One region of the Brevibacillus sp. FW301-21C12A genome, then DNA from elsewhere that is predicted to be linked to it. Evidence: riboswitches for the same ligand, from Rfam matches in the RefSeq annotation. Region 1 holds a riboswitch; each other region holds the start of a gene.
The links. Region 1 has a riboswitch for cobalamin ahead of nrdI (class Ib ribonucleoside-diphosphate reductase assembly flavoprotein NrdI). Riboswitches for the same ligand answer to the same signal wherever they lie in the genome.
Positions count from the first base shown of each region.

Region 2: linked by a shared signal. The riboswitch ahead of AC3WQH_RS13780 (hypothetical protein) and the one ahead of nrdI (class Ib ribonucleoside-diphosphate reductase assembly flavoprotein NrdI) in region 1 are both predicted to bind cobalamin.
Region 3: linked by a shared signal. The riboswitch ahead of cobO (cob(I)yrinic acid a,c-diamide adenosyltransferase) and the one ahead of nrdI (class Ib ribonucleoside-diphosphate reductase assembly flavoprotein NrdI) in region 1 are both predicted to bind cobalamin.
Region 4: linked by a shared signal. The riboswitch ahead of AC3WQH_RS17725 (ABC transporter substrate-binding protein) and the one ahead of nrdI (class Ib ribonucleoside-diphosphate reductase assembly flavoprotein NrdI) in region 1 are both predicted to bind cobalamin.

Region 1 is NZ_JBYTBG010000051.1:14,539-19,076, forward strand. Features, by position in the region: gene AC3WQH_RS22310 (alpha/beta hydrolase) at 1-765, opposite strand, end outside; cobalamin riboswitch at 940-1,137, shown strand; gene nrdI (class Ib ribonucleoside-diphosphate reductase assembly flavoprotein NrdI) at 1,291-1,650, shown strand; gene nrdE (class 1b ribonucleoside-diphosphate reductase subunit alpha) at 1,637-3,721, shown strand; gene nrdF (class 1b ribonucleoside-diphosphate reductase subunit beta) at 3,786-4,538, shown strand, end outside.
Region 2 is NZ_JBYTBG010000019.1:47,248-51,785, reverse strand. Features, by position in the region: gene AC3WQH_RS13785 (YhgE/Pip family protein) at 1-2,460, shown strand, start outside; cobalamin riboswitch at 2,587-2,786, shown strand; gene AC3WQH_RS13780 (hypothetical protein) at 2,940-3,185, shown strand; gene mmgD (citrate synthase) at 3,175-4,284, shown strand; gene AC3WQH_RS13770 (bifunctional 2-methylcitrate dehydratase/aconitate hydratase) at 4,312-4,538, shown strand, end outside.
Region 3 is NZ_JBYTBG010000010.1:131,366-135,903, reverse strand. Features, by position in the region: gene AC3WQH_RS09340 (MarR family winged helix-turn-helix transcriptional regulator) at 1-303, opposite strand, end outside; cobalamin riboswitch at 499-718, shown strand; gene cobO (cob(I)yrinic acid a,c-diamide adenosyltransferase) at 1,002-1,541, shown strand; gene cobD (threonine-phosphate decarboxylase CobD) at 1,541-2,647, shown strand; gene cobU (bifunctional adenosylcobinamide kinase/adenosylcobinamide-phosphate guanylyltransferase) at 2,644-3,183, shown strand; gene cobS (adenosylcobinamide-GDP ribazoletransferase) at 3,180-3,920, shown strand; gene AC3WQH_RS09315 (histidine phosphatase family protein) at 3,917-4,538, shown strand, end outside; gene cbiB (adenosylcobinamide-phosphate synthase CbiB) at 4,537-4,538, shown strand, end outside.
Region 4 is NZ_JBYTBG010000030.1:53,804-58,341, reverse strand. Features, by position in the region: gene AC3WQH_RS17735 (alpha/beta fold hydrolase) at 1-39, opposite strand, end outside; gene AC3WQH_RS17730 (M24 family metallopeptidase) at 165-1,256, shown strand; cobalamin riboswitch at 1,272-1,478, shown strand; gene AC3WQH_RS17725 (ABC transporter substrate-binding protein) at 1,769-2,803, shown strand; gene AC3WQH_RS17720 (FecCD family ABC transporter permease) at 2,851-3,888, shown strand; gene AC3WQH_RS17715 (ABC transporter ATP-binding protein) at 3,885-4,538, shown strand, end outside.

The sequences.
Region 1 (4,538 bases):
GACAGACGTGTGGTTTTCGTCCGGAAATTGGCGGAACGACGCTTCGATCTGCCCGTTGCCCATGGCGGACAACCGTTCAGCCATCGCCTGCGCCTTGACGTTGACGTGGAAGCGGCCGTCGTTTTCCAGCTCCCCGATGACGAGCAGCGCTCTGACCCGCAAGTCGTCTGTGAGCAGGGACGGCAGGCGGCGCTCCTCTTCCAGCAGGACGCTTTCGTTCCAGTGGATCGACGGGCTGCCGGCGATGTAGCATTGGTACGCGTGTGGCCGGGTCAGCAAGGCATGCAGCACGAGCAAGCCGCCGAGCGAATGTCCGAAAATCGTTTGCCGCGTGCGGTCGACGGGCAAGTCCTTTTCGATCGCGGGCTTCACCGTGTCTTCGATGAAGCTGAGGAAGCCTTCTGCCCCGCCCATTTCCGGCCATTCGCCGCCGCGCGGATGAGCGGGCAGCTCGGATGCGGGAACGACATGGGTGAAGTCGTAGTAGCGCGATGGGTGGAACGGCGCTTCTGTCGGGTAGCCGATGCCGACGACGATGGCCGGATCGACGCCCGTTCTTTCCGGAACCCGGCATTGCAGGCGAATCGCTTCGGTCATGGTGCCAAACACCGAGTTGGCATCCAGCAAGTAAATGACCGGGAAGCTGGACGGCGGCAAAGCCACGTCGGGGATGCTGACGAAGATGTGGAACGTGCGGTCGTTGTATGTCATTTTTCTCGTTTGCGAACGCGGAATGGCTACTGCTTCATAAACCGTGCTTTCCATCAGGGGTCACTCTCCAATCGGCCGGTGGCGTTACCTTTTTTGTGCATGAAACCTATTATATGGACGCAAACCAGAGATTGGCAATAGAGAAATGAGAGAGATTATCAGTCGCCAAAATAGAGCATGCCGAGCTTGACTCCTACGATATATTGAGGTAAAGTAAGTTTTACCAACTACATATTGATGCGGACAGGTGTTTGCCACGCTATATTTGGTAGACTTAATAGGGAAGTCGGTGAAATTCCGACGCGGTCCCGCCACTGTGATGAGAGAGTTCCATTTGGTTTTTGCGCCACTGATTCAGCTGATCGGGAAGGCACGAATGGAGCGATGACCCCGAGCCAGGAGACCTGCCTGACCGTCAGCACTGTGTAACCTACGGGAGATAGGGAAGTGTTCGAGCGCTCCATTCGTTTTTCGGCGGATGGATACGATGGGGATCATCATGCGCATTCGACATTTTGGCGTCGGATGCGCTTTTACTTTGGCTAAAAAAGTATAGAACAGCAGTAAAGGATGAGGGACATGTTAATCGCTTTTGATTCGAAAACAGGAAACGTGAGACGATTCGTCAGCAAGCTCGATCTGCCGCACGTGGAGATTGATCCGGAGATGGTGATCGACGAGCCGTTCATTCTGGTCACGTACACGACAGGCTTTGGCCAGGTGCCGGAGAAGGTGGACCGTTTTCTGAAGCGGAATCATGTCTATTTGCGCGGCGTGTCAGCCAGCGGCAACCGCAACTGGGGAGCCAGCTTTGCCAAAAGCGCAGACACGATCGCCAGCCAATATGGCGTTCCGGTCATTTCCAAATTCGAACTGTCCGGTACCGGCCGTGACGTGGAACAATTTACGAGTGGGGTGGCAGCAATTGCGACACATTGAATTGAACAACCAACTGATGCAGCGAGGAAGCGACGGATTTTACCAACTGGAAAAGGACAGAGAGGCAGTCGCGGTCTTCATGGAAGAAGTACAGGCGAAGACGATGACCTTCAACAGCGTGAAAGAGCGCATGGACTATTTGATCGAAAATGACTTTTATGAAAATGTGTATGAAAGCTACACGGTTGAACAGGTCGATGAAGTGTTCCGCCTGGCGCATGACGCTGGTTTTCAATTCGCTTCGTACATGGCTATCTCCAAGTTTTACAAAGACTACGCCCTGAAAACAGACGACAAATCGATGTATCTGGAGCAGTACCCGGATCGGGTGGCGATTGTGGCGCTCTCGCTCGGGCGCGGAGACTTCGAACTGGCGAAGCGGCTGACCGTGTCGATGATGGACCAGCGACTCCAGCCGGCGACGCCGACGTTCCTCAATGCGGGGAAAAGCCGCCGCGGCGAAATGGTCTCCTGCTTCCTGCTGGAAATGGACGACTCCTTGAACTCGATCAACTACGTTCTCGGCACTTGCATGCAGCTTTCGAAAATCGGCGGCGGCGTGGCCGTCAACCTGTCCAAGCTGCGCGGGCGCGGAGAGCCGATCAAAGGCGTCGAGGGCGCAGCCAAGGGCGTCATGCCTGTACTCAAGCTGCTGGAGGACGCGTTTTCCTACGCCGATCAGATGGGGCAGCGCAAAGGCTCCGGGGCAGCCTACTACAACATCTTCGGCTGGGATATCAACGAGTTTCTCGATTGCAAAAAGATCAATGCCGATGAAAAGTCGCGGATCAAGACGCTGTCGATCGGCCTGATCGTGCCGAATGTGTTTTACAAGCTGGCAGAGGAAAACAAGCCGTTGACAGTGTTCGCTCCTTACTCCGTCTACAAGGAGTACGGCGCCCATCTGGATGATCTGGATCTCGACGAGATGTACGACGAGCTGGTGGCAAACGAGCGCGTCAAGAAAAAGGTAGTCATGAGCGCCCGCGAAATGCTCACCAAGATCGCGATGATCCAGATGGAGTCGGGCTACCCGTACATCATGAACAAGACGAACGCGAACAAAAATCACGCGCTGAAGGACATCGGCTCCGTGAAAATGTCCAACCTGTGCACGGAAATTTTCCAGCTCCAGGAGACGTCCACGATTACCAACTACGGCGAGCCGGACATCATTCGCCGCGACATTAGCTGCAATCTCGCTTCCTTGAACATCGTCAACGTGATGGAGCACAAAAAAGTGCGCGAATCCGTGCGCGAGGGCATCGAGGCGATCACCGCCGTGAGCGATGTGACCCGCGTGGAAAATGCGCCAGGCGTGCAGAAGGCCAACCGCGAGCTGCATTCCGTCGGGCTGGGTGCGATGAACCTGAACGGCTACCTGGCGAAAAACAAGATCGCCTACGAGAGCGAGGAAGCAAAAGACTTCGCCCGCACGTTCTTCATGATGATGAACTTCTACTCGCTGGAAATGAGTATGGAGATCGCCATGGCCAAAGGGGAAACCTTCATGGGCTTCGAGCAGTCGGAGTACGCCAAAGGCACGTATTTTGACAAATACCTCGCAAACGACTACCGTCCGCGCACGGAAAAAGGCAAGCAACTGTTCGCAGGCATGCACATTCCGACGCCGGAGGATTGGGCCGCGCTCAAGCAAAAGGTGCAGAAGAACGGACTGTATCACGCGTACCGTCTGGCGATTGCGCCGACGCAGAGCATTTCCTACATTCAGAATGCGACGTCGAGCGTGATGCCGGTTGTCGAGCACATCGAAACGAGAACGTACGCGAACTCGACGACCTACTACCCGATGCCGTATTTGTCGCAGGAAAACTATTTTTACTACAAATCTGCCTATGTGATCGACCAGTTCAAAGTGATCGATCTGGTCGCCGAAATCCAGGAGCATGTGGACCAAGGCATTTCCACCGTGCTGCACGTCAACAGCAACATCTCGACCAGAGAGCTGGCGCGCTACTATATTTACGCCGCGAAAAAAGGCTTGAAGTCGCTCTACTACACGCGCACCAAGCATTTGACGGTAGAAGAGTGCATTAGCTGTGCCGTTTAAGCCGTTTACTGTGAGGAACCATCCGGCATGGAACAAAGTTTTTTCAGAGAAGAGGAACGCCCTAATGAAAGCTGTCAATTGGAACAGGCCAGACGACGATTTTACGATGACGTTTTGGAACCAGAACATCATGCAGTTCTGGACCGATGACGAGATTCCGCTCTCGGATGACAAAATGTCCTGGATGGAGCTCAGCGCTTCGGAACGGGACACGTACAAAAAAGTGCTCGGCGGACTGACTTTGCTCGACACCGTGCAAGGCGGCGTCGGGATGCCGAAAATCATGGAGCATGTGGACGGGCTGCAGCGCAAAGCCGTCCTGGCTTTCATGGGCATGATGGAGCAAATCCACGCCAAATCGTACAGCAGCATTTTCACGACGCTCGCGGCCACGGAGGAAATTGACGAAATTTTTGCCTGGGTGGAGCAGAGTCCGCATCTGCAAAAGAAAGCGGCGCTGATCGCAAAGCGCTACCAGGAGATCGAGACGCCAAAAGATTTGTACATGGCGATGGTCGCCTCCGTCTTTTTGGAAAGCTACCTGTTTTACAGCGGCTTTTTCTACCCGCTCTTTTTGGCCGGGCAGGGCAAGATGACGAGCAGCGGTGAAATCATCGACCTGATCGTCCGGGACGAGAGCATTCACGGCCTGTACGTCGGCGTGCTCGCGCAGGAAGTGTACCAGCGGCTCAGCGTCGTGGAGCAGGCGACGGTCAAAGAGGAGCTGTACGCGCTATTGCACGAGCTGCACCAAAACGAAGAGGAGTACACCGTCTCCTTGTACACAGAGATTGGCCTGGCGGACGAGGTGTTGGCC
Region 2 (4,538 bases), on a different contig from region 1:
ATCGGGGACGAGCTGCTAAAGAGCTTGCAGCACAACGATAAGCTGGGCTGGACCTTCGTGACGAAGGAGGAGGCCGAGCGCGGCGTGGATCGGGGGGATTACTACGCCAGCATCCTGATTCCGGCCGACTTTTCCGAGAAAATTACCGGGATCGTCAACGGCAGACTGGACAGGCCCGAAGTGATCTATACGGTCAACGAAAAAGTCAACGCCGTGGCTCCCAAAATCACCTCTTCCGGCGTCTCGGCCATCGCCAAGCAGATCAACGAAAGCTTCACGGAAGAGGTCAGCGAGGCTCTGCTGACAAAGCTGACGGAAATCGGTGTGAAGCTCGAGGAGCAACTGCCGACCATTCGCCGAATCGAGAGCGGTATTTTTGAACTGGAGAAAAAGCTGCCCGAGATTCATGCAGCGGGGCAAAAGGTGCTGGAGATTGAAAAGAAGCTGCCGGAAATTCACGAGAAGGCGCAAATCATCCCGGAAGTGGAAAAGCGCCTCCCGGAAATCAACCAGGCGGCCGATGCCGTGCTGAAAGTCCAGCAAAACTGGCCGCGAATCAACGAAGCCGCATCGGTTATCATCGGCATGGAAGACAAGCTGCCGACAATCGAGCAGGCGGTCGGGCGCATTGCCGAGCTCGATCAAAACTTCGGCAAAGTCGCAAGCGCGGTCACCACGGCCACAGAGAAGGCCAGTCAGGCAATTGAGATTGTTTCGGCGGCTCAAAACGCCCTGCCGCGCATTGCCGAGCTGACGGACAAAGGAGCCGATTTGGCCGATCAACTGAATCGGTTTTTTGCAACCCATGACGGCGCATGGGACACAATCGCGCCGCTGATTAAGCAAAATCTCCTGCTGGCCCAGCAAGCTGCCGATGCGCTTGCGCAGCTTACAGACAGGCTTTTGCAGCTCAATCCGGAGCGCTTGCCGACAGCAGAAGAGGTTCATGCCGTCCAGGACAGGCTGTCCCGAGTCGTGCGCGTGCTGGAACATACCGCAGCGCTGGCCGACAAGCTGAACGGCTACATCCCCGGACAGCCGCTGGACCGTTTGTCAGAGCGGCTGCACGGGCTCGAGGACAGGATGAATCGGCAAATCGAAATTCTCGGCACGATTGCAGACGCGCTGGAAAACGGGAAAAAGCCAGCGCGAGACTTGGTCGAGAGCCTGAACGAACTGTCGAAAAACACGAGCGCGGAACTGGGCGATATTCTCGGGCGCTACGATAGCGAAATCGTTCCGAAAATCGAGGAAGGCATTGAAAAGCTGAAGACGATCACGGGAACGTCCGCCGAGCTTTTGCACAAAGCGCAGGAAAAGCTCCCGGATATCGAGACGATTCTCAAGGAAACGAAGGCAGGTCTGGAGCTTGGCCTGGCAGAGCTGAAACGAATCGAGCAGGAGCTGCCGCAAATTCAGGCGCGGGTTCACGAGCTGGCGCAAACGCTGCAAGCGAAGTCGGACGCTTTTGCCAAAGCGATTCGCACGGCGGCTCCGTTCTTGAAGGAAAACTTGCCAGCCATCGGGCAAAAGCTCGACCAGGCGGCGGCATTCATTCGCAACGATTTGCCGCAGGCGGAAGCGGAACTTGTGAAGCTGGCTGATTTCGTGCGCAACAAGCTGCCGGAGGTGGAGAACGGCGTCCACAGAGTGGCGGCGCTGGTTCGCGACGATTTGCCCAAGCTGGAGAGCGCGATTTCGCAGGCGGCAGACAAGCTGAGAGAGGTAGAGGCGAACAACAACTTCGCCGATCTCGCCAAGCTTTTGCGCGGGGATATTCAAAAAGAGAGCGAATTTCTCGCCAGCCCGGTGCAGATCAAGGAAAACCGCAAATACCCGATCCCGAACTACGGCTCGGCGATGTCTCCTTTTTACGGCGTCCTGTCGCTATGGGTCGGGGCCACGCTGCTGATTTCCCTGCTCAAGCCGGATGCGGAAAATCCGGATGGCCGCTACAAGCCGTACCAGCTTTATTTGGGGCGTTTGGGCACGTTTGTGACGATCGGTCTGCTTCAGGCATTGTGCATTACGCTTGGAGACATTTACATTCTGGAAGCTTATGTTGCGGATAAAGTTCCGTTTGTGCTTTTCGCGATGCTCGTCAGCATGGTATTCGTCACGATCACGTACACGCTGCTGTCCGTATTCGGCAACGTGGGCAAAGGCATCGCGATCATTTTCATGGTGTTCCAGTTTTCCAGCTCGGGCGGGACGTTCCCGATCAGCATGACCGCTCCCTTTTTCCAGGCATTGAATCCGTTCATGCCGTTCACCTACGCGATCAGCTTGCTGCGGGAGGGCGTAGGCGGGGTGCTGTGGGAGACGGCGACCCGGGACATTCTCTTTCTGTTCGGCTTCATCGGAATCAGCCTGTTCATCGCGCTCGCCCTGAAGCGTCCGTTGAGCGGCCTGATTCAAAAATCGATGGAGAATGCCAAGAAGACAAAAATTATCGGGTAAGCCATCAGTAACCAGCCAATCATCGTTATTGGCTGGTTTTTTCGTGTGCGTTCAATCGGGTTACCCAATTTTTAGGAAAGAATCCAATTGTTAATTTTCTGAATCGGTGGTATATTCGAGACAAACTAAATACGTGTACAAACAGGTGCAGATAAATTCACCATCTTTTATCTGCTTAAAAGGGAAGTTCGGTTAGAATCCGACGCTGTCCCGCAACTGTAATTGGGAGCGATTCGAAGATGCCACTGTTTTCGCCAGCCGAAAATGGGAAGGTTCGAAAAGCGATGAACATAAGCCAGGAGACCTGCCTGTTTGAGCACAACATCAATACCTACGAGGATAGGGGGTGTTAAGTGCGAAATGGATAGGCGTGTTTTTGATTTGGACAATCAGCATGCTTATTTGAGTATTCATTCGCCTCTTAACAACTTCTGCGGAAGTTGTTTTTTTGTGCGGATTTTCAGGAGGGTACGTGACGGATGAGCGATTTTTTGTTTGGAACGGTTGAGTATTTTACCAACGATTTTCAGGCGTGCATTATGAACAACTTGACGATAGAGAACCCGAGCGTTATCAAGGCGCATTACTCGAAATTAAAAGACGAGGTCATCAGGCGATCAGACAGTCCAGCGGATCAAGAAAAGCTTTTGCAAAATCTCGACAAGGCTTATCAACGTCTAAAGATCAACCTATTTGGGGCGGAGGATGAGGAACATGGGAGTTGAAGAAAAGTTTTTTCCAGGTCTGGAAGGGGTAGTGGCTGCGGAAACGAGCATTTCCTTTCTGGATACGAAGCAAGGAGAAATCGTCATCAAAGGGTACGACTTGATCGAGCTGTCCAAAGCGTACCGTTACCTGGATATCGTCCATCTTTTGCTGGAGGAAGCGCTGCCGAACGAGGAACAAAAGCGGGCGGTAGAAGAGAAGCTGAAGAGCGAGTACGACATCCCGAGAGAAGTGTTCGACATGCTCAAGCTGCTGCCGGAAAAAACGCATCCGATGGACGGCTTGCGGACGGGGCTGTCGGCGCTGGCCGGCTATGACAGTCACCTCGACAACTGCTCGCCGCAAGCCAACAAGGAGCGGGCCTACAAGCTGCTCGGCAAAGTGCCGAACATCGTCGCCAACAGCTACCGCGTGATTCAAAAAGCCGAGCTGGTGGCACCGTTGCCGGAGCTGTCGTACAGCGCCAATTTTCTCTACATGATTACGGGCAAAATCCCGTCTGCCTTCGAAGAGGCCATCTTCGACCGATCCCTGGTTTTGTACAGCGAGCACGAAATGCCCAATTCGACCTTTACGGCGCGGGTGATCGCCTCCACTTTGTCGGATTTGTACGGGGCATTGACCGGAGCGGTCGCTTCGCTGAAAGGAAACTTGCACGGCGGAGCAAACGAAGCGGTGATGCACATGCTGCTTGAGGCAAGCTCGGTCGAGGAATTTGAGCAATTGCTGGAGTCCAAGCTGGCCAACAAAGAGCGGATTATGGGATTCGGCCACCGCGTGTACATGAAAAAGATCGATCCGCGTGCCCTCATGATGAAGGACGCCTTGAGGCAACTGTGCGACGCCAAAGGAGACGACCTGCTGTATCAGATGTGCGAAGCCGGAGAGAAAATCATGGAGTGCGAGAAGGGCATTTACCCGAATCTCGATTATTACGCCGCTCCGGTGTACTGGATGCTCGGGATTCCGATTCCGCTGTACACCCCGATCTTTTTCAGTGCGAGAACAGTAGGGCTGTGCGCGCATGTGATCGAGCAGCATAAACACAACCGCCTGTTCCGGCCCCGGGTCAACTACATCGGCCAACGCCGCGCGTAAATCCAAAAAGAGAAAGGAATGATTCGCATGCTGAAAATGAATGAACGGACAAAAACAGACCAGTTGCTGGAGGAAATCGCAGACTATGTGCTGACGAAGGAGATTACGAGTGAAGAAGCGTTCCAGACCGCACGCTACGTGCTGCTGGATACGCTCGGATGCGGCATTTTGGCTCTGTCCTATCCGGAGTGCACGAAGCTGCTCGGGCCGATCGTGCCTGAAACCGTCGTTCCGAACGGTTGCCGTGTACCGGG
Region 3 (4,538 bases), on a different contig from region 1:
CAATTCCTTGCCTCGCGGAGTCAGAAAAATCAAGTTCGTCCGGCGATCATTGGGATCGGAACGACGCTCGATGAGCCCCATATTTTGCAGTCGATCGAGCACCCCCGTGATGGTTGCTCCATCCAAGCGAAGCCGACTACCCAATTCCACACCTTTTTGGCCATCTTTTTCCCATAGCGCATGTAATAGAACAAACTGCACGGGAGTAATCCCGTACGGCGATAATTTGGCCTTTTCCATTTGCCAGATTTTTTGATACGCCTTCCCGAGAAGAAACCCATAGCAATCCTCAATCCGATCCATATGTACCTCCAAATATTTTATTGGAAATCGATGTAAGAATAAGATAACACGCACACAAAAGATTTGTGTACAAATAATTAGTTCACAAAACAAAGATCAATGCCCAGTATGTTCCTATCCGCAGCTTTTGCTTGAATCCCCGGTAGCATTTGCTATTATTAAAGCAAGTGCTTGTCATAGAAACGAACGACATTTGAATATGGTAGAAAAACAGGTCCTTGTTTTTCGCAAGCGATAGTTTGCGAATGCGAGGTTAAAAGGGAAGTTTGGTGAAAAGCCAACGCGGTCCCGCCACTGTAAAAGAGGAGCTCTTCTTCTTGGCAACGGCGCCATCCACTGCACGCCAGCGTGCGGGAAGGAGGAAGAAGAGCGAAGATCCTTGAGCCAGGAGACCTGCCTGTTTTGATGTCCACTGATTTCCTTCGGGTCAAAGGATGAGGTGAGGATTGTTGCAGTCGGCTATCCGCGCTTTGTTTTCCTTGGAGGTTTGGGGAAACAAGGCGTTTTTTTGTACGCGGAAAGCGAAACAGGAAGCAAATCGGCAAACTCTTCACTTTTTCAGTCAGGTAAATAACGAGGCTATGGAAAACATTTGAAATAGGCAACGGAGCCTAAACTGCATTTTTGGAGCGCTGTGCCTCCGAAAATTATTAGGGATGGGCAACGGGGCCTACAGTTTATTTTGGGGGTGGGCGTACTTGAGCAACAAGCGGGGCCTGTTTTTGGTCTACACCGGAGACGGCAAAGGAAAGACAACAGCCGCGGTGGGGCTGGCTGTGCGCGCGACTGGACGAGGCAAAAAGGTCATCATGATCCAGTTCATCAAGTCGCCGGAGCGCACGTACGGAGAGAAAATCATCTTCGACAAGCTGGGCATCGAAATCGTGCAAAAAGGCGTAGGCTTCACCTGGACGAAGACGCCGGAGGAGCATCGCGCGGCGCTGCAGGAAGCGTGGGCGTTCGCCCGGGAAAAGCTCGCTTCGGGCGAGTACGATGTCGTCATTCTCGACGAGCTGAACAATGCGCTGGCGATCGACCGTTTTCCGATTGCGGACGTGCTGCCGCTCGCGGACGTTTTGGAAGCGATTCAAAACAGGCCGAGCCATGTGCATCTGGTCGTGACGGGGCGGAGCGCCAAGCAGGAAATCATCGACATGGCCGATCTCGTGACAGAGATGAAGCAGATCAAGCATTACTACGATGAAGGAATACCAGCGGTGCTGGGGGTAGAGTTTTGATGAACGTACTGGAAGCGTACGGCCACGGCGGAGATTTGCTGACGGCAGCGGACCGCTTTGGGATGGAGCCGGGCCAATTCCTTGATTTCAGTGCCAATATTAACCCGCTGGGCATGCCGGACAGCGTGCGCGAGATGCTTTTGGCCTCGCTGTCTGCCGTGCTGCGTTACCCGGACCCTGGGCATCGCCAGTTTCGCCGGGCGTTGGCGCAGCGGTTGCAGTTGCCAAAGGAATGGCTTTTGCCTGCGAACGGAGCGGCAGAAGCGATGGCGCTCGCGATTCTCGGGCTGCAGCCGCAAACAGTCGGCGTGATTTATCCTTGCTTTTCGGAATATGCAGAGCTTTCCGAGCAGTTTGGCGCAACCGTCATCGGCTGCTACGGAAAAGAAGAGAACGGCTACAAGGCCGACAGCGCCGAGCTGTACCGTCTGTTCGAACAGGCTGATCTGGTGTTTGTCGGCTCGCCGAACAATCCGACTGGCATCTTGTATGAGCCACAGGAGCTGTTGCAGATGGCGGACTGGACGGCCCAGACCGATACGTGGCTGGTCGTGGACGAGGCGTTTCTCGATTTTGTGGAAGAAAGCCGCCAGTTTACGCTGGCAAGTCGGCTGGAGCGCTTTCCCCGCGTCATTTTGCTGCGGTCGATGACGAAAATGTACGCGATCCCCGGCTTGCGTCTCGGATACGCGATCGCCCAGCCTGACGCGATTGCGAAAATGCGCGCGAAGCAGGTGAGCTGGAGCGTGAATGCGCTTGCGCTTTTGGCGGGGGAGCTGTGCTTGCAAGAGCATGAGTACGAGCGGCGGACACGCAGCCTGGTCGCCAGGGAGCGCGCTGGCCTGGTCGCGTTTATTCGCGGGGAGCTGGGCTGGAAGGTCTGGCCGGGGGAGGCGAACTTTTTGCTGCTTCGCTCGCCGGAGGGCTTGCCAGCCGCACAACTGCAAGAGCGGCTCGGCAAAAAAGGCGTGCTGATTCGCAGTTGCGCCATGTATCCCGGATTGACGGCGCATGACGTGCGCATCGCCGTTCGCGGGCCAGAAGACAATGCGCGCTTGATCGCGGCCTTGCGCGAGGTACACAGCGAAGGGAGCGGGGAGCGATGAGTCTTGTGCTGGTGACAGGCGGCGTGCGCTCGGGAAAAAGCCGCTTTGCGGAAGAACTGGCGCAACAGGCCGGAGAGCGCGTCCTGTACGTGGCGACGGGTCAGGCGTGGGACGAGGAAATGCGGCAGCGGATCGAGCGGCACAAGGAGCGGCGGCCGAAGCAGTGGGGCAGCGTGGAGGTCGGCGAGCGGCTGTGCGACTACGAGCCTGCTAGCACACCTTACGACGTCGTGCTGATCGATTGCCTGTCGACGTGGGTGAGCAATCGGCTGATGAGCGTCGAGGAAGCAGAGTGGCGAAGCGAGGCGCACACAGAGGCGCTGCTTGCGGAGGCAGAGGCGTGGCTGGGGCTTGTCCAGCGCTCCCCGCAAAAAGTGATTGCGGTCACGAGCGAGGTCGGGCTGGGCGGTGTCGCCATGAATCGGCTCGGCCGCTGGTTCGCAGACGCGCTGGGCGACGTCAACCAGCGGGCTGCGCGTCAGGCAGAGACGGTCTACGCGGTCATGGCCGGAATCCCGTGGAGGATCAAAGGATGAATGCATTTTGGCACGCGATCGCCTTTTTCACCCGGATTCCGGTTCCGTGGCTGCGCCCGTCCGACGAGGCGTGGAAAAAAAGCGTCAACTGGTATCCGGCAGTCGGGCTGGTCATAGGTATTTTGCTATGGGGAGTCCACCAGACGGGGCTTGTGCTCTTTAGCCCGTGGCTGTCCGCCGTGCTGACGCTCGCTGTCTGGGTGTACATCACAGGCGGACTGCATCTGGACGGCTGGATGGATTTGGCGGACGGACTGGGAAGCAGCCGGCCAAAAGAGCAAGTGCTCGCGATCATGAAAGATAGCCGCGTGGGCGCGATGGGGGTTTTAGCCGCGATCTTGCTACTTTTACTCAAGGCAGGGGCCGTCGCGGAGCTTGCGCATCCTGGCTGGGGTGTGCTCCTCGTATTCGTTCCTGCCATAGCGCGGACACATGTGCTGCTGTCGATTCGGCTGTGGCCGTATTTATCGCAGGAAAAAGGGATCGGCAAAGGCATCAGTGCAGGGCTGTCGCCTGTCGCCATCGCCGCCGGATACATCGTTCTCGCCGCGGCTGGCTGGTTCGCTGGAGGTTTGCAGGTCGTCGCGGCAATGGTCGTCTCGCTTTTGTTCGTGCTGTTGTTTTCCCGCTCGGTCGCCCGCAAGCTCGGCGGCCTGAACGGAGACTGCTACGGAGCAGCTATCGAGAGCGGCGAGGCGGTCATGCTGCTCGTACTGGTCGGGAGCTGGTGGACATGAAGTTGATCTGGATACGGCACGGGGAGACAGACAGCAATCGGGAGCGCAAATATCTCGGGCATAGCGACATTCCATTGAACGAAAAGGGGGAGCAGCAGGCGCGCGAGCTGGCGCGGCAATTGTCGCAGCAACTAAAACGGCCTGTCGCTCTGTACGCAAGCGATTTGCTCCGCTGCACGCAAACGGCCCGGCCGCTGGCAGACGAGTGGGGGCTGCCGATCATTTCCGTCCCGGCTTTGCGCGAGCTGTCGTTTGGCGACTGGGAGCTTTTGACCTACGAGGAGCTGATGCGCTCGGATGCCGAGCGGGCTGCCCGCTGGTACGACGACCCGTATCGCTGCAGTCCGCCGAATGGCGAGAGCTTGCAGGAACTGGGGCACCGGGTGGACGGCTGGCTGCGCAAGCTTTTGGAGCAGCGGCAAGCGGCTGCGGACGAGACTACGGTTTGCGTCGCGCACGGGGGAGTGATTCGCTGGTTTCAGGCGGTTTGGCTGGAAAACGACCCTAAGCGATATTGGCACGTAGATGGCGTAGGGCACGGAGAGGCCCTGCTGGCGCAATGGGACGGGCGACGCTGGCGAAGACTACGGCTGGAAGGCTTAAAGAGAGGGACAACAT
Region 4 (4,538 bases), on a different contig from region 1:
GATGCGGTGGCTGTCCAGTTGTACGATGGTTGGTTCCATGTTGGTTATTCACCCCTAGCATATGGTGTCCGTTTCAAGAGAGAATTTTCCGTTCCGCTCTTCTTTTTTGGACAGGGAAATGGTATTCTCGAGGAAGAATCTTGTCGAAAGCGAAGGTGACGCAGGTGTATTTGGAGCGCATTTCGAAACTGCACGAATTTTTGACCAAACAAGAGCTCGACGCGGTAGTCATCACCTCTCCCAAGCACGTTTACTATTTGACCGGCTTTTTTACCGATCCGCATGAACGCTTTATGGGTCTGGTTATTCCAGCCCAGGGCGAGCCATCCCTGATCGTTCCCGCCCTTGACCGCGAAGCGGCAGCAGCGGCTTCGACTGTTCAGACGATTCACACGCATACGGATATTGAGAATCCTTACGAGCTTCTCAAGCAAGTGTTGCCAGCGAACCTGAAGAAGCTGGGCATCGAAAAAAGCCACATGACCGTAGAGCGTTACGAGGCGCTGGGACAAGTCATCTGTGCAGAGAGCTACGCGGATGTGGAAGAGCCGCTGCGCGAAATGCGCCTGATTAAATCGGCAGACGAAGTGGCTCGTTTGCAAAAGGCTGTCCAACTGATTGAAGATACACTCGGCGGGACGTTGAAAACATTCAAAATCGGCCAGACCGAAATGGAAATCGTCGCGGAGCTGGAATACCAGATGAAGCGTCTGGGAGCGGACGGCCCGTCTTTTTCCACGATGGTTTTGGCGGGGGAAAAATCGGCATTGCCGCACGGAACGCCTGGTTCGCGCAAAGTGCAGGAAGGCGATTTGCTCCTGTTTGACATCGGGGTAGCAGCGGACGGCTACGTTTCCGATATTACCCGTACGTTTGCTGTCGGCCAGATCAGCGAGCAACTGCGCGATATTTACGAAACGGTGCTGGCAGCGAACGAGGCGGCGATTGCCGAAGTTCGTCCAGGGGTGACTTTTGCCCATCTCGACCAGACCGCTCGCGACGTCATTGCCGCAAAAGGCTACGGCGATTACTTCATTCACCGTCTGGGGCACGGCCTCGGCATGGATGTGCACGAATATCCGTCCGTGCATGGGCAAAATCAGGAAACGCTGCGCCCAGGCATGGTGTTCACCATTGAACCAGGGGTGTACTTGCCGGGAGCAGGCGGCGTGCGCATCGAGGACGATGTGCTCGTAACCGAAACAGGCGTAGAAGTGTTGAGCAAGTTCCCGAAAAAACTGACGGTGATCGGATAAGGCTTCAAACTCACAATTTTATATGAATCTGATGGTGCTGCCCGGAATCGTTTGGTTCCGCCAGCTTAATAGGGAAGTCCGGTGAAAATCCGGCGCGGTCCCGCCACTGTAACGAGGAGTGTCCAGCAAAAAAGCCACTGTTTTTCGCGCGACGAAAAATGGGAAGGGCGCTGGGGATGATGATTCGTAAGCCAGGAGACCTGCCATGAGATGATTTACAATCGACCCACGAGGATGGGACAGATGTGGAAGCAGACTAGGAACAGGCGTCATTGGCAACGCCGAATCTATAGGCATGTCTACGTATGTCAAGCACCTCCCGATTGGAAACAGGGGGGTGCTTTTTTCTATGAACATCGCCGTGGCGGTCGAGGCTGTGAAAGGGGTGATGCATTTCCTGTGTTGCCAAACAAACAGGCTCTCTGTATAGTAAAGGTGTAATTCGTAATCATTACGATTTACATAACACTTCATTTTCATCATGCCAACAACAAAAGAAGAGGGGTTACCAGATGAGTTCAATCCGTAAGAGAAAAAAAGCCTTCCACGGTTTCTGGATGGCAGCGCTGGCAGCGATTATGCTGCTTTTGTCCGCATGCAGCTCGGCAGCACCTGCTACGACCGAATCCACGGTGGCGAATGCTGGCTCGGAGCAAACGGCCCAGCCTGCTGCTGACAACAAGCCCGTCACGATTGTGACCAACGGGATCGAGATGACGTACCCGGAAGCGCCAAAACGCGCTGTGACAATGAATCAGCACGTAACCGAAGTCATGCTCGCGCTGGGGCTGGCTGACAAAATGGTCGGAACCGCGTACCTGGACGATCACATTTTGCCTGAGCTGAAAGCCGACTACGACAAGGTACCAGTCCTGTCTGACAAGTATCCGACCAAAGAAGTGCTTTTGGCCGCAAACCCTGACTTCGTCTACGCAGGCTGGAAAAGCGCATTTGGCGACAAAGGCGTAGGCTCGATGGAGGACTTGGAAAAGGCGGGAATCAAATCGTACCTGCAAGAGTCTTCGAACAAGCCAGGCCCGACCATTGACGACGTTTTCGCGGATATCCAAAACATCGGCCGCATTTTCCGCGTAGAAGACAAGGCGAACGAACTGATTGGCAAAATGAAAGCGGAAATCGAGCAAACCGTGAGCAAAATCGGCACGGTGGACAAGCCGCTGAACGTGTTCGTGTACGACAGCGGAGAAGACCAGCCGCTGACCGCTGCCAACAACTACATGACTTCTCTGATTAAAGCGGCAGGCGGCAAAAACGTGTTCGACGACATTCAAAAAGGCTGGGCGACCGTAAGCTGGGAAGAAGTCGTGAACCGCAAGCCAGACGTCATCGTCGTGGTCGACTACGGCGACAAGACGATCGAGCAAAAACAAAACTTCCTGTTGTCCAAAAAGGAACTGGCTGACGTGCCAGCGATCCAGAACAAACGTCTGGTCGTGCTGCCATTGTCCGCAGCGTCCGAAGGGGTACGCGCACCGATCGCGCTGAAAATTCTCGCGGAAGGTCTGCACCCGGATACATTCAAATAAGAAACGGCTGCTTAGACAAGGAGGGAACGGCCCTGCACAAGATCAAGATGCCCTTCATCATCGTTGCCCTGCTAATCGGGCTTGTCGTCTCGATTACGTTTGCGGTGACACTCGGCTCGGTGGAAATCAAACCAGCGACGGTATGGAAAATTGCCTTGGCGAATCTCCCGCTGGTCAATCAATGGGTGGAAGTGGATTGGTCAAAAGGAGAACAGACCATTATCTGGGACATTCGGTTTCCCCGCGTCCTGCTGGGGGCTGTCGTCGGGGCCGGCCTGTCTGTTGTGGGGGTGGCGATCCAGTCTCTGGTTCGCAACTCCCTCGCAGATCCGTACATATTGGGAGTCTCCTCGGGCGCATCGGCCGGAGCGACGCTGGTCATTTTGTTCGGAGCATTCAGCATGTACGGACAATTCGCGCTTTCTTTCGGTGCTTTCACCGGATCGCTCGTCTCGATCCTGCTTATTTTTACCTTGTCCCGCATCGGCGGGCAAAACTCGACGGTGCGTCTGCTCATGGCCGGCATCGCGATTTCCGCCATCCTGTCTGCGATCACCAGCCTGATTATTTTTTCCGCGCCCAACGAGCACGGCATCCGCTCTGTCCTGTTCTGGATGAGCGGTAGTCTGGCCGGAGGGAAGTGGGAGTATTTGACCATCCCGACGCTGATCGTCGTCATCTGTCTGCTTGTCCTGTTGACGCAATACCGTTCGCTCAATGCGATGCTGATGGGCGAAGAAGCGGCGGGGACGCTTGGCGTCAATACGGTGCAATTTCGCAAGCTGCTGCTGGTCATTACCGCGCTTTTGACGGGCGTCATCGTCTCGATCAGCGGGTCTATCGGCTTTGTCGGCTTGATGATGCCGCATATCGTTCGCGTCATCGTCGGCTCGGACCATCGTCGCGTCCTGCCTGTCAGCGCCTTGTTCGGGGCCATTTTCCTGATCTGGGCGGACGTGATCGCCCGGCTTGCGTTTGCGCCGGAAGAGCTGCCGATCGGGATTATCACGGCGCTGTGCGGCGGTCCGTTCTTTATTTGGTTGATGATGCGCAGCTCATATTCTTTCGGAGGTAGCGGGCGATGAATCTGCATGTGGAGAACATTTCGGTCGAGCTGGAGAAAAAAACGATTTTGCGCGATGTTAGCCTGACGGTTCGCTCCGGTGAATTTGTGGGGCTGATCGGGCCGAATGGCAGCGGAAAGTCCACCCTGCTCAAAAGCATTTATCGGGCGCTCGAGCCGCGCAGCGGATTTATTTCCCTGGACGGGGCTGACGTGTACCAGCTTACCGCCCGGCAAAATGCGCAGCGCATGGCGGTCGTGCGCCAGGAGTCGTCGATCGAGTTTGACTTTACCGTCATGGAAATCGTCATGATGGGGCGCTCACCCCATAAAAGGCTGTTTCAAACCGATACCCCGGCGGACAGCCGCATCTGTGAAGAGGCGCTGGAGCGGGTCGGCATGCAGGCGTACGCCTCGCGCAGTTTTTTTTCCTTGTCTGGCGGAGAAAAGCAACGCGTATTGATTGCAAGAGCGCTGGTCCAGCAAGCCGAGTTTCTCGTATTGGACGAGCCGACCAACCATCTGGACGTCCGGTACCAGCTACAGGTGATGGATCTGGTCAAGACGCTCGGGATTACCGTGTTTTCCTCGCTGCATGATCTGAATATCGCCGCCATGTACTGCGATCGGCTGTACGTCATTCGCGACGGGGAGCTGGTTGCTTCCGGCACG